DNA from 4 places in the Paenibacillus sp. FSL K6-2524 genome. Region 3 is predicted to be linked to each of the others. Evidence: predicted binding sites of a transcription regulator. Region 3 holds the regulator's gene; each other region holds the start of a gene.
The links. The regulator Rex, encoded in region 3, represses fermentation and respiration genes when NADH is low (regulators of the CRP and FNR family bind a similar motif). The targets are predictions, from matches to a motif close to TTGTGAAATATTTCACAA.
Positions count from the first base shown of each region.

Region 1 (5,882 bases), 3.2 Mb from region 3:
CGAATGCATCTCAAGAAAAGCCTAATGGCATTTCAAAAAATAGCTGAATGTCAGCTGCAAGCGGACACCATACCCGTTCCTCGCAGGATTGTTCCGGTGTCGTCTAAACAGGCAGGTATCCTGGCTTCCGGAATAGTCCTCCGACGCCTTCCCGCAGGATAGAAATAACTGCAGTGGCATTCTGTCGGATGATTCTTTAGAGGGTCCATATTAACCCTAGAAGCTTCCGGTTACAGTGGCGGGACCGCAGCGGAATTGCACCGCACTTCCCTTTTTAAGTCGCAGCGGGATTTCCCGCTGGATCACCTGTTTACACTATATTTGGTTGCGTTGTTACAAGAGTAACCCAATATATTGTGTTTGTAAACGGAAAATTTACAAAATAAACGATCGGATAATGGTCTGAAAGTGAAGGATTGGCTTCATGATGCGGGCTCGCGGGGACAAAATAAAATTGTGAACTTTTATTGCATCTGTGGAGTGGTTACAATAGAGAGAGGTGAAAATAATTAAGGAGGTTTTACGATGGCAATTGCGGAGGTAACGGTTATTCCGATCGGAACGGGAACGACTAGTCTCAGTCCCTATGTAGCAGAATTACAGCGAGTATTGGAGAAACAAGAGGGAATACAGTATCAATTGACGTCGATGAGTACGATTATTGAAGGCTCACTTGATCATATTTTTGCGGCAATCCGGGCCATACATGAAGCGCCTTTTCAATCTGATGCCCAGCGTGTGTCCACCTCGATCAAAATAGATGATCGTCGGGACAAAATTAGCTCTTCGGAACAAAAGCTACGCTCAGTGCGTGAGAAGTTATAGGAACTTTATTGAATAGAGGGAATCATTAGGCACTTATGCTTGCAATAATTTCTGAGCGTTGTATAATTGTTTTTGTTTCCCGCATAACAAGCACCATGCTGGTGTAGCTCAGGGGTAGAGCAACGCACTCGTAATGCGTAGGCCGGGGGTTCAATTCCCTTCACCAGCATCTTTATAATATACGCAGCCTTCTACGAAATTCGTGGGAGGTTTTTTTGATATTTCACATGGTCTATATATACATTTTATCCCAACAGAGGATATAATAAGTTATACGATAGTTTAGGAGGGATCCAAATTACTGCACAAGGTAGGGGAACACGCAATGCTACAGTAATTGTCTTATTACTAGTAGCTATTTTACTAGCGATAACGAACCCAACAATAGAGGATTTCAGCGAATATATCGTGAAGGAAATTACGAATGAAAGTGACGGTGTAATAGTACAAGGAATTGCTAACTCGTTGGGAAGATCTGTTATTGAGGCTACTAGTGAACGCGATAACTATGTTATTTTTTCAATATTTACAGTAATTGATGGTGCATCGTCTGGTAAAGTTCTAGGACTCTTAAACAGGATATTTATCACGTTATGAACATACATAATTAGCGCTGGCCTGCGGATATTCTCCGTATGGCCCTTTTTTATGAAATTTACCTTTCCTTCTTATCACCCACATGATAGTTATAGAAAAAAGAGCATGATCTCCCGTTTCCGAGAAACCATGCTCCAAATCTTTGTACCTGTTACCCTTAAACTATCGTTACTACAACCCAATCCATTGCTTCACAATAGTGAGCAGGGTGGGGATCAACGCATCCGGATTGTACACCATCGGCTCGATTTGATCGGGAAGCATGAAGATTAATCGTAAAATCCACACTGCTAGTAGCAAAATAATAAATAGGATAATAATTGGCTGACTTAATTTTTTATAAGCTGCGAGTATGCACATCAGTATAGGCATGATGAATAACGGATGGTATATCAATGCTGCTCCAATATCCCCTTGAAAGAGACTCATATAAGCTCTCGTCATACCACAAGCAGGACTAGGAATACCAAATACATTTGTAAAGATACAAATACTCCCTTGGAACAGAAGATTTACCGCAATACTAAGGAGTCCCACGACACCAAAAACGAAGATGGGCAGGAACCTCTTCCGGTCCAATTGTTTCAATGCACTAATCATATAGAATGATTAAGCTGTTATAAACTTATTAATTTTGTGCTGAAGAATTGCCACAGAAACAATCGAACCAAATAAATACAAGATAACGATCAATGCCGTATCATTAGTTGCATACCTATTTCCACGAGCAACATCCGCTTCATATATACGTGAACCTGCTTTGTAGAACGCAAAGAACCCGTAAATTCCGCAAGTGATTATTGTTAATATCAAATCTAGACCTGCGCTGCCTTCATTATCTCGGCTAATCTCTCTTGATTCATCCAAGACTTTGTACATCCAATAAATCCCGTAAATTCCGCATGTGATAATAGAAAAAAGAATACCCAAACCAATACTACGCTGTTGAACCAAAAGTCATCATTCCTCTCAATTTTACAAAATACTACTATTTTCACATATGATAAGGTATCAGAAGCCAAAATGGTAGTACTTTTATCTACTTCACCAAAAAATAAATAAGATAATGTATGCAAACGTGAATTTTTACACTTTTAGTCCTGTTTCTTTTCTGCTACAATCAAGGACGAAAATGACAGAGAGAAAAGAGGTTCACTTATGAAGAGGAACAAATCAGCAATTTTGCTGGTAATCATATCTATTGTTAGTACTCTAATCGGGGGCTGCGGAAATTCCGGTAATGCGAAGGAACCCACAGCAAATAAGGAGCAGTCACAGGCACAACAGAATAATGGGCCAATGAAGGAAACCTTTTTTATTTTTGATACCGTTGTGAATGTATCCATTTACGATGATCGGGCGACCAAAGAAAACCTTAAAGATATCGAGGATCTACTCAATAAGATTGATAACAAAATCAGCCGCACGAATAGTGAAAGTGAAATTTTCAAGGTTAATGCGAATAGCGGGATAGCTCCCGTACAGGTTTCTCCAGATACGTTCGAACTTGTCTCAATTGCGATAGATTATGCCAAACGGACAAACGGTTTGCTTGACCCATCGATTGGGAGGCTCGTTACCCTGTGGAATATTGGCCACGAAGGTGCTCATGTGCTTCCTATAGAAGAGATCGCTCCTATGCAACAACTTTGCGATTATCGCAAGATTGAAATGAACGAAGAAACTCATGAGATTTATTTACAGGATAAGGGCATGGAAATTGACCTAGGTTCCTACGGTAAAGGTTATGCCGCAGATGCCGTTTACGATTATTTGGCGGAGCAAGGATTCAGCAGTGCAATTATCGATTTGGGTGGTAATGTCTTTGCCATGGGCCAGAAACCTACAGGTGAAGATTGGAACATAGGGATTCAGGATCCAACCCAGGAGCGTGGCATTCCCATTGGTTCAATTCGCATTAATGACAAAACCGTTGTGACCGCAGGTATTTACGAGCGTTATTTCATTGAAGATGGAAAGATGTACCCACATATTATTAATCCGAAAACGGGATATCCGGTCGACAATAATATCAGCAGCGTAACAATCATAACTGACCGCTCGACTGATGCGGATACTATGGATACAGCCCTGGTACTTCTAGGAATCGAAGAGGGGCTGAAATTCGTGGAGAATATCCCCAATGCGGAAGTCCTCTTTATTACGAAGGACAAGAAACTGTATGCTTCTTCTGGATTTAAGGAAATGCTGAATAAAACCAATGATAGTTATACTTATGCAAATTGAAAGTAGCATATTAATTTAATTCTCAAAAAAAGTAGGGTGAATAACAAGAGGATGTCCTTTAAGCCATATAAATTAGCTAAGGGACATCCTCTTGTTCATGTTAAGGAAGGATATATTATCGTAGTTGTTTCTCATAGCAAAGACTGGACCCACAATCCACATACTCTCCGTATTTATCGATGGGATAATACCCGTGCTTCTGATACAAAGTTATGGCTTCTGGGAGTTTTTCTCCAGTCTCTAGTCTAATGGTTGAGTAATTCAAAGCTAGGGCTCTATTTTCTAGGTCGTTAAGAATCGCTGTCGCTATTCCACGATTTCTAAATTCAGGGTCTACAAAAAATCTCTTCAATTCTACGATTTCACCATCAATAGGTTTGATTGCGCCGCATCCAACTGCAATTTCGTTAAAATATGCAACGATAAAGATGGTCTTGTTATTCTTAGAATCGGTAAGATCTAGCCCGAATATCTCACTTGGTGGGTAGACCTGTAATAAATAATGATCAAGTTTTGTTATTATACCGTTCAAATCTGGATGATCAGCAGTGACCTGCACCAATGTTACGTTGTCCATTTTACCCATTCCTTCCTTCATTCAAGTGCTAGAGCCGAAATATCTAAGTTGAAATTATCTCTTGTGCATCTACTTATTGTCAATGAAAACAAAACTAACGTTTTTTAAAAGCATGAATGCCACGTACGCATTTTTATTTTCAGCATAAGATGTCTAATATGACTTAAATGAAATGGGAGGGTACCGTATGGCTCCCCTTGATAGAAATAAGAAGCAGAATTGTAAACGTTCAACGCCAAAGTCCTCCCTGAAGAGTAAAAATTTAGAGATCATTGTAGCCTCGCTACTGTTAACTGGTAAATTAAAAGTGGATTCTATAGAACTCTTTCGGGAAGCATCAACCGTTATTAGTCTAGTTGGTAAATTCAATACTCTTGGTGACTTGAGTAATCCAAATATAGGGAAGATGACACAATTTCTAGATGAAAATGGTGGAATGACTTTGGATGAAGTATTTGCAGCTTTGAAGAAGAAGAGTGGAAGATAAAGACATCTGACTGAAGAGGTGAATTATGAGTAATTCATTTGATGGAGAGGGTTTCGCAGAGGCAGTCATTGTAGTGATATTAATAGCCCTATTTTTCTTTGGTTCTGAGGATATTGGGGATTTATCAACAGGGCCTACACCAGCGGACTAATAAATAGAGGGGGATTTTCTATGCGAGGGCTTAGACTTTGGTGCGTATGAGATTGGGACAGGCTAAAGAAAAAAGTGTATATACCGGGAGGAATTCCTCCCGGGTCACCCTCCAAAGCTAGCGTCGGTCAAACAGGTCAATGGCACCTAGCACGACATGTGCGAGGCCAAAACCAAGAGCTCCCGTTGCAGCAAGTTTATACTTGCTTCCAAGCAGTGATGCAGCAGAAGCGGATACTACAGCTCCGAGAACAGTAGGAATCATACCTTCACGCATACGAAACACCTCTTTGAGTTAGTTTGGAAGACATCGTTATTCTGGGCTCAATTATGGTTTGTTATTCGTGCGTAGAGTGATATTCATTGAAAATAAATTATTAAATAGAAAATCGCCCTGCGGATTATCCGCAGGGCGATTGCCTAGCTCCGGTTCCAATGAAGTGGATAATGGGGGACCGGACTTAGTTATAATGCTGTATGATAATCTGTCTTTTATGTACACGTTAAAAGACATCAACATCGGTATTCCTACTTGTACAAGTACCTGTTTTTCTAAAACGACAAAAGCCCTACCTCTCTTTCATCCTTGCGGCTCCGAAGACCGCGCCAGTGTGAATCAGAAACAAATTCTTACTCTTGGGTCAATAGAATAGGAATGCTATACCTGAAACGGTATATAGAAGGGTTGTACGTTGAGGAATCTAAAACCGAGGATAATCAATCAAATTATATTATATAACAATATGCACAGGTATGTCAATAGCACGACAAAGAAAAACGGGTAGTTGATATTAATGTATCAACTTACCCGTTAAACATTTGATATAATAGTTGTTTATCTAATTCGCAAATGTATAGCTGTCATTCGTTTTATTCAACAATTCTTTGAAACCAGAAGTGCCATAAAGCTTCTTATCTTTCGAAATGAACAACGCCTCGGCGTCGGGTGTATTTTCGATAAATTTGAGCCCCTCTTCGATTCCAAGCACGAATAATGTA
Region 1 covers NZ_JBBOSP010000001.1:728,905-734,786, forward strand. Annotated here, with positions in the region: cobalamin riboswitch at 94-325, opposite strand; gene NST85_RS03135 (MTH1187 family thiamine-binding protein) at 526-825, shown strand; tRNA gene NST85_RS03140 (tRNA-Thr) at 923-994, shown strand; gene NST85_RS03145 (DUF2752 domain-containing protein) at 1,594-2,022, opposite strand; gene NST85_RS03150 (DUF4234 domain-containing protein) at 2,032-2,376, opposite strand; gene NST85_RS03155 (FAD:protein FMN transferase) at 2,581-3,669, shown strand; gene NST85_RS03160 (GNAT family N-acetyltransferase) at 3,785-4,246, opposite strand; gene NST85_RS03165 (hypothetical protein) at 4,434-4,733, shown strand; gene NST85_RS03170 (hypothetical protein) at 4,759-4,884, shown strand; gene NST85_RS03175 (asparagine synthase) at 5,002-5,160, opposite strand; gene NST85_RS03180 (FAD:protein FMN transferase) at 5,723-5,882, opposite strand, start outside.
Region 1: a site for Rex is predicted at 2,499-2,516, ahead of NST85_RS03155 (FAD:protein FMN transferase). Genes of this name have one in related genera too.

Region 2 (5,882 bases), 2.8 Mb from region 3:
GATTTCCACGTCAAAAGCTTCACCAGCCGCCATCAACGCGCCATAACCTATACCATATTGGCCTATTGGAATGGAAGGCGAGACATGAATGGCATAGACCTGATCGACATTCTGCAAAATACCTGTACGGATCAGTTCCCTTGCGCCACCGCCTACCTCCTCTGCGGCTTGAAACACGAAGAGGATTGTACCTTTGATCTGCTTGGCATGTTCGCCCAGAATCTTCAGAACGCCTAGCAAAATCGCAGTATGCGCGTCATGTCCGCAGGCATGCATGATGCCATCCTTGACTGATTTGAAGGCCAGATCATTGTCCTCTTGAATCGGAAGTGCATCAATATCAGCCCGCAGCAAGATAGTCGGCCCTTCTCTTGCGCCATCTAGATGGACAACAACACTTGTCGGTGTTGGCCGTGTAATCACCACAGGCAGGTTCATGTCTTCAATTTGTGCCACAATATACTGCGCAGTATCAAACTCCTTGAAAGATAATTCCGGATGCTGATGTAGATAGCGACGCCACTGAATCAACATATCGGTATGCTTCTTAATTTCCTCTGCAATACACCACTCGCTCATATGCTGTTCCTCCTATCTGTTGCTGTATGCCTGCAGATACTTGATTGGTTGCATTACTTTTGATAGTCCCATGCAGGAATTAAGCCGCCCTTATATTCATCCAGCATCGCCTTTGCAACATTGTCTTGCCGGTAAGCATTCACGATTTTTAGGTAGGTTTCATTGTCTTTGTCTTCCGATCTTGCTACAAAAATGTTGATATACGGTTTGATATTCTCGTCATTGGCATCGACTGGAATCGAATAGATCGCATCTGTGATTGGGCTCAGTCCATTATCAATCGCCATCCCGCTATTGGTAATACCAGCAGCAAGGTCAGGCAACAAGGAAGGTATCAGCGCAGGATCTGTTTCAATAATTTCCAGATTGAATTTATTCGCTGTAATGTCCTGTACGGTTGGCATATAGCCCTTGCTGGCATCCACCTCAATCAACCCGGCACGCTCCAGCACTTTCAGCGCTCGGCCCGCATTTGTCGCATTATTTGGAATAGCAATCTTGTCCCCGTCTTTGATCTGATTCACATCAGTAATTTTTTTGGAATATACGCTAAGCGGCGCTACCAACGCTTCACCAATTACGGCAAAGTCATATCCCTTGTCCGCTACTTCTTGTTCGAGAAAAGCATAATGTTGGAACAATGAGAAATCCAGTTCTTTATCCGCTAATGCCTGATTGGCAATAATTCCATCCGTAAATGAGACAAACGAAAGTTCAACTTCTACGCCTTCTGCCGCCAGATTTTCCTTCACAGCGTCCCAAATGACTTTTTGCGGTTCCCCTACAACCCCGATTTTTACAATCGAAGCTTCACCGTCCTTCTTGCCACCACATCCTGTCAAGATTACAGCAAATACTAACAATACGCTTACCCATAGTCTGAATTTCATATTCTCGTTTCCCCCTCAAGTTTGTTTAATAGTATGTAGTCTTTCGTAGAACACTTTTCCCCACCAATTCAATGATGCTTACAATAATCAACAAGGCAATGACCGAAATATAGGTCGCATCAAGCTGATTTCGCTGATAACCATACATAATCGCAAAGTTCCCAATACCACCGCCGCCAACTACCCCGACGATTGCGGACAACCCAATCAAGTTCACACTGGTAATGGTTGTGGCCCGCACAATAGCTGGAATACTCTCTTTCAAATAAACATGAATGATTAATTCATTCGCACTCATGCCCATCGCTTTTCCTGATTCTACTAATCCAGGATCGATCCCGCTCAGTGCAGATTCGATTTGACGGGAGAAGAAAGGGGTGATGCCAACCACCAGTGGGAAAATCGCACCTGTCGTGCCAATTGCCGTTCCTACCAGCAGTCGGGTTAACGGAATAAGCAAGGCAATCATAATGATAAATGGAATGGAACGCAGTACATTAATGACCTTATCCAGTAAGTAGTAGACCCATTTATTTGCCAGAATGCCATTGGGTTTGCAAACCAGCAGAACAATACCAAAAAACAAACCAAGTACAAACGAAATGCAACCTGCGATAGCAAACATTTGCAAAGTCTGAAGAACAGATTCATAAAAAACATCGGACAATTTAGACACATTCGGCAGCAATTTGTTGATCACTTGATCGAGCATCCCTGATCACCTCCACGGCAACATTTTTTTGATGTAAATAGATCAAGGTTTGATTAATGCTGGCTTGTTCGCCGCTCAGGACCGCGACAAGCCCACCGAGCAGCATATCATTTACAATCTCTATATCACTGGCAATAATATTAAAATCCACATAGAATCTTCTGGAAACCTCTGAAATCAGTGCTTCCGAGACTGTTGTTTTGGTATAGGTTAATTTCAGGATGACCTGGCCTTCCTCCAGTTGTACCAATGGAGAGTTCACACGAATCAACTCATCCACTTTGCTCAGATTAGACGTAGTTTCCAAAAAGGTCTTGGTTAACGGCTCTCTTGGATTGGAGAAGACAGAGAAAACATCGCCCTGCTCCAGAATCACACCTTGGTCAATAATCGCCACTTTGTTACAGATTTCCTTTACGACCCCCATCTCATGGGTAATCATAACGATCGTAATTCCCAATTTTCGGTTCAAGTCTTTTAAAAACTGCAAGATGGACTTGGTTGTTTGCGGATCAAGCGCACTGGTCGCTTCATCACACAACAATACCTTGGGATGATTGGCCAGAGCACGAGCAATCGCTACGCGCTGCTTCTGCCCGCCACTCAACTGCGACGGATAGGCATCGCGCTTGTCCCGAATGTCCACCAATTCAAGTAAATCCATAATACGTTCCTCTTTATGCTGTTTGCTTAATCCACTGTTTCGAAGTGCCAACGCAATGTTGCCGTAAACAGTGCGGGAAGGCATCAGATTGAATTGTTGAAAAATCATGCCCACCTGCCTACGGAAGCCTCGCAGTTCTTTGCCCGTTAGATTGCTAACAATCTGCTTATCGATGATCACTTCGCCGCTCGTCAGGCTCTCAATCCCATTAATACATCGAATCAAGGTAGATTTGCCAGCACCGCTGTAGCCAATAATGCCAAATATATCGCCCTTGTCCACCTCAAGGTTTACATCCTTCAATACTTCAATAGCAATTGTATCTTTATAGAAGCTTTTCGTTACCTGTTTCATTTGGATGAAGCTTTCTTCTCCTGACATTTCGCTGTTCCCCCCAAACTTATGCCTGTCTATGATGAAACATGGCGTATTTTAATCCATAGTTATTTGATAGAAATTATAGGCTTTAATATAGCATCGTTCATATAGCCTGTCAATGACCGTTTTTACGATGTTTGCATGCATTGTAGTGTCCTTGTTGGAACAGCTGCTATGTGCTGGCTTTACTACTGACTATGTGTTCATAGAGTTCTGGTTCATCTATTTTTCAGATATAGATTGGTTTGAGTCCTAATAGAACTGAAATAAATATGGCGAAATTTCAAAAATAATTGTGAAAAGATTCACATATGATATGATTAATGCTATACTTTTTCATGTCAAAAAGGATAGCGAGTAACCGGGGACGTAACCAAAGAAGAATGGAAGTTCGGAGAACTCGTGGCTCTCACACTCCTAAACCTCCCTATCTCCTATGTTACTTCCTCTTTTTTCGTCCATCCTAAAACTAACGAATTATAGTGGAGGGTTACCATGAAGAAGAAACTATCATCAGTCTTAGCTCTCGTTCTTTCAGCGACGCTTGTGATCGCAGGATGCGGCACTGGGAACAGCAACGAGGGCAGCAGCAACGACAGCGGTAACAGCAATGTAAAGAACACGGTCAATGAGCAAACAGAAACTGATTCTACATCGGGAGCTTCCCAAGCAAGTTATACTCCCATCGATCAACTGAAAGAACAATATGATGTCATTATTGTCGGTGCAGGTGGTGCTGGGATGACCACTGCGCTTGAAGCAAAGGCAAACGGCATGAACCCGGTTATTTTCGAAAAGATGCCGGTGGCGGGTGGAAATACATTAAAAGCATCATCAGGGATGAATGCTTCTGAAACGAAATTCCAAAAAGAGCAGGGCATAGAAGACAGTAATGATTCATTTTATGAAGAAACATTAGCAGGCGGTAAGGGCACAAACAACACAGAATTACTCCGTTACTTCGTTGATAATTCCGCTGATGCAATTGATTGGCTGGATTCCATCGGCATTAGATTGAACAATCTCACCATCACCGGAGGCATGAGCGAAAAGCGCACACATCGTCCTGAGGACGGCTCGGCGGTAGGTCAATACCTTGTAGACGGATTGCTGAAAAATGTACAAGAACAAGGAATTCCTCTTTTTGTAAATGCGAAAGTAACAGAAATTACACAAAATGATGGAAAAGTAAACGGCGTCAAAGTTGTATTCAACGAGACAGACGAAAAAAATATTACAGCTGATGCGGTTGTCGTAACCACTGGCGGTTTTGGCTCCAATATGGATCTGATTACCGAGTCTAGACCTGATTTAGAGGGCTATGTAACAACAAACCAAGAAGGCAGTACTGGTGACGGTATCAAGATGATTGAAGCACTTGGAGGTACAACGGTTGATATGGATCAAATCCAAGTTCACCCAACCGTACAACAAGAACAATCCTATCTGATCGGTGAATCCGTTCGCGGGGAAGGCGCTATCCTGATTAACAATGAAGGCGAGCGTTTCACCAACGAGTTGGATACACGTGATAATGTTACTGCAGCAATTAATGCACTTCCTGAAAAATCAGCTACGCTAGTCTTTGATTCCGGTGTGAAAAGTCGTGTAAAAGCGATTGAACAATATGAGAAAATGGGCTTTGTCATTTCGGCAGATACCATCGAGGCTTTAGCTGAAAAATTGGAGGTTCCGGCGGATAATCTGAAGGCGACACTGGATACATGGAACAGCAGCGTGAACAAAAAAGACGATGCCGAGTTCGGCAGAACAACAGGGATGGACAACGACTTGTCCACTGCAACGTACTATGCTATCAAAATCGCCCCAGGAATCCACTACACCATGGGTGGCGTAAACATCAACACGAATACAGAAGTTTTAAATAAAGACGGTGAGCCGATTACAGGCCTTTTTGCAGCGGGTGAAGTTGCAGGCGGCCTCCACGGACAAAACCGGATCGGCGGCAACTCTGTTGCCGAAATCATTATCTTCGGCCGTCAAGCGGGTATAAAATCTGCTGAATTCGTAAAAGCAAACAAATAAAGTATGGTAGCTAATAAACAACCGCTTGGACTAAAAATGGTCCAAGCGGTTGTTGTATTATGCGTAATACATAGCTATTTAGCTCATAACGTACTAAGCCGTAGTTCATAGAAGTACTGCACAATTGGATGCTTTAACTTCATCTTCTCGGACATATTTAGAATTCGTTTTTTTCCAACTCGTCTGTCCACCAATGCAAGAATATTCAATAAGATATCATTGCTCTCTAAGCTTTCCTCTATAGAAGTAGATAAAAACTTAGTAGCCACAACGATAAAATTTGATTTACTTAATGATGACTGTGCTGACAGAAGCTCTTTTGCATATTCAGATATTTTTCTACTTCTTGCAATTACTTTTAGGCGATCCTCCGGAACTACTCCCTTGGTATCTTTTCTGATCGCTTCAATTTCTTCAATGTTGATAGGAATTTGGATATCTGAATCATTCTTAATTTCCAGCTCCGTCTGATACCATCTGATTGAGGTCGTTCTATCACTCATATTGAGCATATTTTTTTTATCTACCGCAATATAACAAATCCCTGGTTTATCAGGTAAATAACGATAGCTAGAAGCGATGTATTCTACCCTTCCATATAACGCAGGACAGA
Region 2 covers NZ_JBBOSP010000001.1:1,169,261-1,175,142, reverse strand. Annotated here, with positions in the region: gene NST85_RS05180 (M20 metallopeptidase family protein) at 1-579, opposite strand, end outside; gene NST85_RS05175 (MetQ/NlpA family ABC transporter substrate-binding protein) at 633-1,469, opposite strand; gene NST85_RS05170 (methionine ABC transporter permease) at 1,495-2,181, opposite strand; gene NST85_RS05165 (methionine ABC transporter ATP-binding protein) at 2,138-3,226, opposite strand; gene NST85_RS05160 (flavocytochrome c) at 3,719-5,269, shown strand; gene NST85_RS05155 (SF0329 family protein) at 5,353-5,882, opposite strand, start outside.
Region 2: a site for Rex is predicted at 3,517-3,534, ahead of NST85_RS05160 (flavocytochrome c). Genes of this name have one in related genera too.

Region 3 (5,882 bases):
CTAATCGTATATCATTTCAACAAATAGAAGTATATCACATCATACACACTAATTCGAATGGAAGGTGTGACTATATTTAAAATTTTATATTATTTCGCAGTTTAAACTATGCATACACCACAAAAATAAGCCATGTGCAAAATGTTCATTATCAACATTCGTGCACATGGCTTATTTAAATGTAATTACCTAGCGATTCGGTAGTGTAAACACCTCAGAGAGTGGTTCGCCGCTGCTGAAATTGTAGAAACGATAATAATGATGTGCGTTCTCTTTATAAAATAACTGCCACACTAATTGATCGTTATAAATTCCAGGAACCAATCTTACAATATCAATTTCCGGAAAGCGTTCATGTATGATCGCTTTGACCTGGGCTTCCGTTGTTCCTTCTGAGAGAGGGACTACTCGGGATTCTTTTCCTTCTTGAATCCATACCATGACTGCTTGCCCCGATTCATCCTTACCTTCTACAACCCAGCACACTTCATCCCAAACCGATTTATATACTTTCTTAACATCGCTAATACCGGCTTCCTGCTGTGCTCGTACTACCGCGGCTTGCTCGCCGCTCCACAAATCCTGTTGGATATAGATATAGAAACGGTGAAGACCAAAGAGCACGAGCAGCAGGGTTAGGATAGAGATTAGTATCCATTTGGTTTTCTTCTTCAACCTTCTCTTCCACTCCCCGTTAATGACTTGTTTGAGCTATGACGACGAATTAACGAGATAACAATCCTTCATAAGCTGCTTGCGCTTCATAACGCACTTTTTCTTCGTCAATAGTCAGCGCAGCACCATTCTTAATCACTTGTTTGCCGTTCACCCAAACATGCTCCACATCTTTCGCTCCGGCCGAATACACTGCATGAGAAATATAATCGGTTCTTGGCAGAAAATGAGCCTGCTCCGTATTCAGAGCAATAAAATCGGCCTTCATTCCCTGGGCCAATTTGCCCGTATCCTGTAAGAAAACTGACTTAGCACCATACTCTGTACCCATCTTGAGTGCTTGTAATGCCGGTACAGCAGTTGGATCACCAGATACCCCTTTATGAATCAATGCAGCCAACCGGATTTCCTCAAACATATCAAGGTTATTATTGCTAGCAGCACCATCTGTACCAAGTGAAACGGTAACACCCGCTTTGAGTAATTCAGGCACTCGAGCAACACCGCTAGCGAGCTTTAGATTGCTACCTGGATTATGGGATACTCCTACTTGATGTGCTGCCAGAATTTCGATCTCCTCATCGTTCAAATGCACAGCATGTGCAACCAGTGATGGACGAGAGAACATACCCATATTGAGTAAATGTTGAACCGGTCGTACGCCATAATTACTCACATTTTGTTCCACTTCAGTCTTAGTCTCCGACATATGCGTATGTAACGGCAAGTTAAGATCGTGGGCTGCCTGAACAAATTTCTCGAAGAAATTAGGTGCACAAGTATAAGGTGAATGTGGTGAGAGCATCGTTGTGATCCGCCCGTCTGCTTTACCATGCCAGTCACGAGCAAATCCAACAGCTTCATTTAACTTCTGGCGTTGTTCATCTTCAGAGCAGAACCCAATTGCACCACGCATAAGAACAGCACGTATACCCGATTCTTCTACTACTTTGGCCACTTGGTCCATATGGTCATACATATCTAGAAAGGTCGTCGTCCCACCTTTTAGCATTTCAAGCACGGACAATGAAGTCCCCCAATACACATCACTACCTGTAAATTTAGCCTCCATAGGCCACATTTTATCTTGAAGCCAAACTTGTAGGGCAAGATCATCCCCATACCCACGTAACAGTGACATCGCCGCATGTCCGTGCGTATTTACCAAACCTGGAAGGAAGAGAAGGCCTGCTCCATCAAAAATTTCTGCTCCTTCTGCACCTTCAGGACGTTCCTCACCAATATACGTTATCGTATCTCCCTCAACCAACATATAACCATTAACTACGGGACGTGCATCGTCCATTACCGCTATCGTCCCATTTTTAATTAACCACTTATGACTCATCTAATTCTGTTTCCTTTCCATTCAAATAATAGGCTAAACTCAGGAGGTCCGTTGTAAAATCGGCCGCATGAATACGCACCTCAGGTGGGACCTTCAGAATTGTAGGAGCGAAATTGAGAATCGCTTCTACCCCAGCGGCTACTAGAACATCAGCTACTCGCTGCGCCTCTGTATCCGGAACTGTAATAATCCCGATTCGGATATTATTCTGTTTGACCGATTCTACTAGTTCCTCTATTGGTTGTACCGTAATATTATTGATTTTGCTACCAATCTTCGACGGAAAGGCATCAAAAATACTCACAATTTTCATATTATCCTTCAAGTAAGCATTGTAATTGGAAAGCGCTTGTCCCAAGTTACCAGCTCCGACCAAAGCTACATTAATTTGTTGGTCCAAGTTTAAAATTTGACGAATTTTCTCAATCAGATAAGAAACGTCGTATCCAATCCCTTTACGACCGAAATCACCAAAATAGGCAAGATCCTTACGAATTTGTGCCGGATTGAGTGCCAGTTTCTGACCCAACTCTTGTGAGGAAACTGTAGGTACTTCCCTTTGACTTAATTGATTTAGAAAACGTAAGTAAACGGGTAATCTTCGTACCACGGCATCCGATATTTTTTCTGATTTCATGCATTTTTCCTCCTAATCTGATAAAGAAGAACCTTGTTGTTCTTCAGCGACCAGCCATTCCGAAATACGTGGAACCATCTGTTCAAGTGGCATATGCTCCATCTTCGGTCCGGGTAATGAATATAAAAAGTATTTTCCGTAGTAGGATTCCAAGATGCGCGTATCATAAACAACCACAATTCCACGGTCTTGCGAAGAACGGACCAGCCGTCCAAAACCTTGCTTAAAGCGGATAACCGCCTGCGGCACAGACAACTTCATAAAGGGATTCTTCTTCTCCTTCTGAAGTCGCTCACTCTTCGCTTCAATCAACGGATGGTTGGGAGGTTGGAAAGGTAAACGGACAATTGCCAAGCTGGTTAAAGCTTCACCTGGAATGTCTACACCTTCCCAGAAACTACTCGTTCCAAGCAGAACGGAAGCACTCTGCCCTTGAAACCTGCGAGTTAACTTACTACGATTACCACTATCCATCCCTTGGCCTATTACCGTAATTCCCCGTTGAGACAGCAGTTCCTTAAGAGGATCATACACTTGCCGTAACATTCGATAAGAGGTAAACAACACCAACATTCGACCTTGTGTTACAGTTGCAGTGTCTGCTAAAGACTGCACAAGCGTATTGACAAAATGATCATCTCCTACGCTCCCCTTAACACTCGGGAAATCCCTTGGAATTACTAGGAGTGCTTGATCACGGTAATTAAATGGAGATGGAAGCACTGAAGTAACCAATCTATCTTCGGAGGCAGCCTCCTGAAGTCCAAGCTGTTCAATCATATATTGAAATGATTTATCGACCGACAATGTCGCCGAAGTCATCACTACACTCTTCTTCTTATCAAAGAAATACGATTTTAATTGGGCGCTCACATCAATTGGAACAGCAAAGATCTGTAATGATCGACTACGGTAATTACCATTGCCTTCGATCCAGTACACCGTATCCTCGTCATCCAGTTTGATGAAAGAACGCAAACCATCACGCTCGTTTGCGATATCTTTGAATAATCCACTGATATCCGTCATTAAACCTTCAGATCCGTAATCATCTGGCTCTTCCCTAATCTCACCTAGCATGCGTTCTCCCTTGCGAAGCACATCGCTCAGAATAACATAAATCTGATTCTCCAATGCTTCAATAGCATCCCATTCCTTGGGCTTCCTATTTGGAAGTAACCGAAGAACGAACTGTCCAGGATCTCCTGGAGCTGCATCACTGCGGTCAGGCATGAGCACGAAGAGCATTTCGCTGAGCTTATCCCAGCTCTCTTTCACATCCAGCAGAGAACGATATAAGCCATCAATAATAGAACACCACTCTGATGACTTTTCACTCTTCGTATTCTGAAGGGCGCTTCTAAGACTCGGAAGTTGTCCTGTCTTACTATCTTTGAACAGACGTGTCAAAGTATGCACAACAGTAAAGTACTTTAATTGAAGGCCCAGATGCTTTCCGGCTACGTCTTCTAAATGATGAGCTTCGTCAATAACCAATCGCTCATAGCTAGGAAGCAATTGATGTCCCGCTTGAATATCTGTGAACAATTTGGAATGGTTAGTAATGACTACATCAGCGATACCAGCCTCATGCTTAGCACGATGATAGAAGCATTTGCGGAACCAAGGACAGGAACGACCCAGACAGGAGTCCGACTCACTAGCCACAGTCTCCCAGAAGTCCCCCCCACGATTCCCCATGTTGAGTTCCTCATCGTCCCCGGTCTCCGTTTGGGTCAACCATACAATCATTTGTGCGGCGATCATTACTTCTTCTTTTGGCGTTGCAAAGTCTTTTCTATTTATTTTATGTTCAAATTTTCTCAAACACAAATAATGCTGTCTTCCTTTAAAAATGGCAGCTCTAAATGGAAAAGGCACTACTTCAGTCAGTAATGGAATGTCACGCTCGCGCAACTGTTCCTGTAGATTAATCGTGTGAGTGCTGACCATAACCTTGTCATCTTGTTTCACACTATGGTAAATGGCAGGCAGAAGATACCCTAGAGATTTACCTGTTCCAGTTCCGGCCTCAATTAATAAATGCTTATCTTCTTGAAAAGCCTGCATAACTTCGTCAAGCATCAAGTTCTGTGCTTCTCGCTCTTCATAATTTGGCAGTTTAGCACGTAGTCGATCTCTTACCCCATCCATAAATTGCTGGAATGTCACATTATCCAATGGATTAGTATCGTCACCATACCTAGCCGGAATCATCTCCGTCCAATCATCTACTTGGAGGGCGAATTGCCGATAATAGGTATGACCTTTCGGATTAGGATCAACCTGTTGTTCCTTTTCTTGCAACATGGCATCAAAGAACCAACCTAAATCACTATCTTCTCCTGCAAATAAATCGGACAAACGTTGCAAGGTGAGCAGCGGCAGACCCTCAATTTCCTCCAAACATTTTATGAAGATCAGAGCTGTTGCCAGGGCATCGCTATCCGCCTGATGTGGACGATCATGCTGAACTTCAAACTCTGAAGAAACTTGGCTTAGCTGATACGAAGTCAGTGAAGGAAAAATAATCTTCAAGAAATCCATCGTATCGAGAATTCGTCCGGTAAATGGTAAGTAACCCGTTCTATCCAATGAGCTCTGTAAAAAGTTGAAATCGAAAGCCACATTATGACCTACAAGCACAACATCATTAAGTAATGGAACCATTTCCATCATAACCACATCAAGATCTGGTGCATCCTTAACAAGTTCATCCGTAATGCCTGTTAACCCCGTTATAAACGGTGGAATTGATACTCCTGGATTAACAAAGGAAGAATAAACGTGGGACACAGTAAGATCATCATCTATAATGGCAAGCCCTACTTGGATAATTTCATCCGAGGACTGATTACCTGTCGTTTCAAAATCAAGTACAGCATATTTCATTGCGTTTATAAGTCCCTTTCATCCCAGTCTCTTTAACAGCATAACAGAAGATTTCAATTTTGAAAATTAGTCCCTCCAACATAACAAAGCGATGCGCACCATACAAAGGGTGTTCGCATCGCTATTCAATGGAAGGATTTCATTCTGCGTTATATCAGCGATGATAATTGATTCCCGAATTGTAGCTTTCCGGAGTGATGCATACATGCTTCCAAATTAGCGAGAGGTTCGGGCAAGGACGGATCGCTGTGATGAGCCATTGTAAAATACTCCTTGGCTTTCACACGTACTCCGCGATTCGCTTCAATACATCCAAGTGCGTTATAAATG
Region 3 covers NZ_JBBOSP010000001.1:3,948,222-3,954,103, forward strand. Annotated here, with positions in the region: gene NST85_RS18070 (cell wall elongation regulator TseB-like domain-containing protein) at 190-675, opposite strand; gene NST85_RS18075 (amidohydrolase) at 725-2,023, opposite strand; gene NST85_RS18080 (redox-sensing transcriptional repressor Rex) at 2,013-2,660, opposite strand; gene dinG (ATP-dependent DNA helicase DinG) at 2,673-5,552, opposite strand; gene NST85_RS18090 (tetratricopeptide repeat protein) at 5,702-5,882, opposite strand, start outside.

Region 4 (5,882 bases), 190 kb from region 3:
AGGAACTTTAAGTCCTTTTTGTTCGAAATATTCTTTATTGTAGAAATATCCTTCAATCGAACCACCGATAGGAAGACCGTAAATTTTATCTTCGTAAGTAAATGGAGCCAAAGTATTGAATTTTTCCTTGATGCCCAGATCATTCAAGATCGAAGTCAGATCCAGCATCAAACCTTCTTTTGCGTATAGAGCAGCATCTGGGCTACCGAATACGTCAAACACTTCTGGTGGTTTACCCGCAGCCATTTCGCCTCTCAGCTTTTCTTTACGGTTAACTTCAGAATCTACAGCATCAAGCTTAATTTTCAGGCCAGGAACTGCTGCTTCTGTTTGCTTAACTACATCTTCTAGCATAGCTAGACGGAATTTCTTAGCTTCCCCTACTTGAGTGTGACGAATTGTGATTTCGAACGGTTCATCGTTCACCTTCACCTCGGCAGCGTTATTTGTCTTAGCTGGTTCCGTAGTGGGAGCGCTTTCTTTTTCTGTGTTATTGTTCTTTCCACAACCTGTGACTACTGCCGATGCTACGAATATCAAAGACATTAATAGCAGCAAACTTTTTTTCTTCATGTTTCTATGACCCTCCTCAAGATTGGTTTGTGTTACATCTTTATTATAGAAAGCGCCTTCAATTTTGGTAAGGAGGACATATTTCTATTATAGGGATAATATCATCTAGTATGTAAAATGAAAACGGTTAAACCCCACAACTCGTGTTAGGTTTAACCGTTTTGGTTAATTTTTTCAGTTATTTCTGTAAACTTTCATGACATGTATATTACTTCGTTGCAGCAACTACCTGCTGCCGCCCCTCTTCAATCAAGCGATTTGCCCGTTCAATTTCGTCAGAAGTAGGTGATGGAACACCCTCCAACTCATATTCCCAACCGAGCTCTTGCCATTTGAATACACCCATTTGATGATATGGAAGAATTTCAAACTTCTCCACTGCATTCAGGCCACCAATGAATCTACCCAATTTCAATAAATCTTGCTGATCGTCATGAATACCAGGGACATAAACGTGGCGGATCCACATATTACGATTATGATCAGATAACCACTTTGCCATATTCAGCATTCGTTCGTTTGATTTACCTGTCAACTTAATATGCTTCTCATCGTCAATATGCTTCAAATCAAGCATAACCAAATCAGTGACATCAAGAAGTTCGCGAATTTTATCCCCTTCATTATAACCGTTGGTATCCAAAGTCGTATGAAGGTTCCAACGTTTCTTCACTTCTCGAAATAACTCCGTAACAAACGGGGCCTGTAGTGTCGCTTCCCCGCCGGATACAGTTAACCCACCGCCTGATGAACGGTAATAGCTCAGATAAGGTTCGATTTCAGATAGAACCTCTTCCAAAGTCATCTCTTTACCGTCCGTCAGACTCCAGGTATCAGGATTATGGCAATACTGACATTTCAGCAGGCAGCCCTGCATAAAGAGCACGAAACGTATACCGGGGCCATCAACCGTTCCGAAAGTTTCCAATGAATGTATTCGACCTTTTAGCATCTTTCGTCACTCTCCATTCGGCTACTCAGTATAAATTGCTACATTTAACTGGTAAAGGAATTACATCGAACCATGGAAGGTCCGGTTAATTACATCAAGCTGTTGCTCACGTGTCAATTTGATAAAGTTAACTGCATAACCCGACACGCGAATTGTAAGCTGTGGATAGTTCTCTGGATGATCCATAGCATCCATCAATTGCTCACGATCAAACACGTTTACGTTCAAGTGATGTGCATCACTACCGAAATAACCATCCAACATTGATACGAGATTAGATTTACGTGTTTCTTCTTCTTTACCCAATGCCTTAGGTACGATTGAGAAGGTATTAGAAATACCATCCAAACTATGTTCATACGGCAGTTTAGCAACAGAACTCAAGGAAGCGAGTGCACCTTTCTTATCGCGACCATGCATCGGATTGGCACCTGGAGCAAATGGTTCGCCTGCTTTACGTCCATCCGGTGTAGTTCCTGTTTTCTTACCGTAAACGACATTAGATGTGATTGTCAACACAGATTGAGTCGGCAATGCGTTACGATATGCTTTATGTTTGCGAATCATGCCCATGAATGACTCTACCAATTCAACGGCAATTTGGTCAACCATATCGTCGTTGTTACCGTAGCAAGGGAAATCTCCTTCAATTTCAAAGTCGATTGCAATGCCATCTTCATTACGGATAGGTTTTACTTTAGCATATTTGATAGCACTTAAGGAGTCAGCCGCTACAGACAAGCCAGCGATTCCGCATGCCATCGTACGGAGAATATCGCGATCATGCAGCGCCATTTCGATCCGTTCGTAGGAATATTTATCGTGCATGTAATGGATAACGTTAAGTGTATTCATATACAGTTTAGCAAGCCATTCCATCATCGGTTTGAAACGTTTCATGACTTCATCGTATGTCAAGTATTCAGAAGTGATAGCCGGAAGTTCAGGACCAACTTGTGCACCAGACTTCTCGTCTTTACCACCGTTAATTGCATACAACAAAGCTTTAGCCAAGTTCGCACGAGCACCAAAGAATTGCATTTGTTTACCGATTTCCATCGCGGATACGCAGCAAGCAATACCGTAGTCATCGCCATAGATCGGACGCATCAAATCATCGTTCTCGTATTGGATCGAACTTGTTTCGATTGATACTTTTGCACAGTATTTCTTGAAGCCCTCAGGTAATTTTTCAGACCAGAGTACAGTCAAGTTTGGTTCCGGTGCAGGTCCCAAGTTATATAAAGTATGCAAGAAACGGAAGCTGTTCTTCGTTACACGAGTCGCGCCAGATACGGACATACCACCTAGTGATTCTGTTACCCAAGTAGGGTCACCACTGAATAGATCATTATAATCAGGAGTACGCAGGAATTTGACGATACGTAGTTTCATAACGAAATGGTCAACTAGCTCTTGAGCTTGTTCTTCTGTCATTGTGCCTTCAGCTAGATCACGTTCAATATAAGCATCAAGGAATGAAGATACGCGTCCTAGTGACATTGCCGCACCGTTTTGTTCTTTGATTGCTGCTAGGTATCCAAAATATACCCATTGGAATGCTTCTTTAGCTGTATTAGCTGGCTTGGAAATATCAAATCCATGTGCTGCTGCCATTTGTTTCAATTCGCCAAATGCGCGAATTTGCTCAGATAATTCTTCGCGAAGACGGATAACATCTTCATCGATTACATCAACCTCAAGATTGTTGAGGTCTTGTTTTTTTTGTGCGATAAGGAAATCCACACCGTAAAGTGCTAAGCGACGATAGTCACCGATAATCCGTCCACGTCCATATGCGTCTGGAAGACCTGTGATAATACCTGCTTTACGAGCGGCTCTCATTTCTGAAGTATATGCATCAAATACGCCTTGGTTATGCGTTTTGCGGATATTCGTAAACATGTCTACGATGTCTTTTGGAAGCTCAAAGCCATAAGCTTTACAAGCATCGATCATCATTTTAATGCCGCCAAATGGTTGAATTGAACGTTTGAAAGGAGCATCCGTTTGAACACCTACAACTTGTTCCTTATCTTTGTCCAAGTAACCTGGAGCATGTGAGACAATCGTTGATGGTGTGTTAACATCTACATCAAGTACCCCACCAGCATCGCGTTCTTTCTTAGTTAGATCGGAAACAATCTCCCACAAAGCTTTAGTATTCTCAGTTGCGCCTTGCAAGAAAGATTCGTCACCAGTATAAGAAGCAATGTTACCCTCGATAAAATCGCGGACATTGACTTCCTTCATCCATTTGCCTTTCTTAAAACCTCTCCAACCCGACTGTACTTCCTTTACTTCTCTTTCAATCACCGACATCTGTATTCCCTCCATTTATATAGTTTGGAGTACGCGGTTTGAAGGATATTTTTCCGCGCCTCATGATTCCTTTAATTTGTGATAAATTTCACATTTCGGACACTGATAAGATAATAATCTTTGATAATAACATCTCAAATGCCCTATCACTTTGTAAGGAATCATTTATGCTATTATCATATAACAATTACCATAAAAGCATTGTGACAAATATCACTCTTCGAGTGATATTTGTCACTTTTTTTGAACTATTTGTTCACTTATTCTTCAAATCTTCCGTAGAATGCATCGCGGTATACATCAGCCAATTCTGTAACTAGTGGCAACTTCGGATTAGCAGTAGTACATTGGTCTTCGAAAGCGCGGTCTGCTAAATAGTCTACGCGTGATTCGAAATCCTTTGCATCGAAGCCAAGTTCTTGGAATGTTTCTGGAATGCCTAGTTTCTTGTTCATTTCACGAATTGCTTTGATCAAGCTCTTAACGCCTTCTTCTGTTGTACGAGCAGGCAATCCAAGAATGCGAGCGATTTCTGCATAACGTTCGTCAGCAACGAAGTGAGTATATTTAGGGAATGCAGCAAATTTAGTTGGTTTCTTAGCATTATAGCGAATAACGTGCGGCATAAGAATCGCATTTGTACGTCCATGAGCAGTATGGTATTGACCGCCCCATTTGTGCGCCAAACTGTGGTTAATGCCTAGGAATGCGTTGGCAAAAGCCATACCAGCCAAAGTCGATGCGTTATGCATTTTTTCACGAGCAAGCTTGTCGCCAGTTAATGCCGATTTTTCTAACCATTGGAACACTAGTTGAATCGCTTTGATTGCAAGACCATCCGTATAGTCACTAGCCATAACCGACACATAAGCTTCAATAGCGTGAGTCAATACGTCCATACCTGTATCAGCAACAGCGAACTTAGGCAAACTGTATACGAATTCTGGATCGATGATAGCTACGTCTGGAGTCAACTCATAATCAGCAAGTGGATACTTCGTGTTACCATTTTCTTTATCTGTGATAACGGCGAACGATGTTACTTCCGAACCTGTACCCGAAGTTGTTGGAATCGCAACGAATTTTGCTTTTTGGCCCAAACGTGGGTATTTGTAAATCCGTTTACGGATATCCATGAATTTTTGTTTCAAGTTGTTAAAGTCTGTATCTGGATATTCATAGAACAACCACATACCTTTAGCAGCATCCATTGGCGATCCGCCACCTAGAGCGATGATACAGTCTGGTTGGAATTTCTCCATCATTTCAGTACCACGTTTAACTGTTGTAGTCGATGGATCTGGCTCTACATCCGAGAATACTTCGATAGCTACTGGCGTTTGGCGTTGACGAAGATAATGTTCTACCTTCTCTACATATCCAAGCTTAACCATCATAGGGTCAGTAACGATCAGTACGCGAGTAATGTCAGGCATTTTGGCAAGATATTGAGTGGATCCTTTTTCAAAGTAAATTTTGTTAGGAATTTTGAACCATTGCATATTCACAGTACGACGATTCACCCTTTTCACGTTGATTAGATTGATAGCAGTTACGTTCGACGAAGTCGAGTTACGTCCGTAAGATCCACATCCAAGTGTTAGCGATGGTAAGTTTGTATTATAGATATCACCGATACCACCTTGCGAAGATGGTTGGTTAACCAAGATCCGGCAAGTCGGCATACGATCGGAGTATTTTTGAATAATTTCTTCGTTATTTGAGTGAATTACCGAAGAGTGACCCATACCACCGAAATGAACAACTTCAAGGGCACGTTCGATACCTTGTTCAGGGTTCTTCACTTTGTAGCAAGCAAGGATCGGGCTTAACTTCTCTGCAGACAGTGGATATTTAGTTCCCACGCCTTCAATTTCAGCAACTAGAATTTTTGTTCCAGCTGGAACACTGATTCCGCACAATTCAGCAATCTTAGTTGCTGGCATACCAACGATAGTTGGATTCACTGCACATTTATCAGCAATAATAGCTCCTGCAGTCAATTTAGTTACTTCTTCTTTATTTACAAAGTAAC
Region 4 covers NZ_JBBOSP010000001.1:4,134,969-4,140,850, forward strand. Annotated here, with positions in the region: gene NST85_RS19060 (ABC transporter substrate-binding protein) at 1-573, opposite strand, end outside; gene pflA (pyruvate formate-lyase-activating protein) at 782-1,525, opposite strand; gene pflB (formate C-acetyltransferase) at 1,586-3,847, opposite strand; gene adhE (bifunctional acetaldehyde-CoA/alcohol dehydrogenase) at 4,108-5,882, opposite strand, start outside.
Region 4: a site for Rex is predicted at 3,924-3,941, ahead of pflB (formate C-acetyltransferase). Genes of this name have one in related genera too.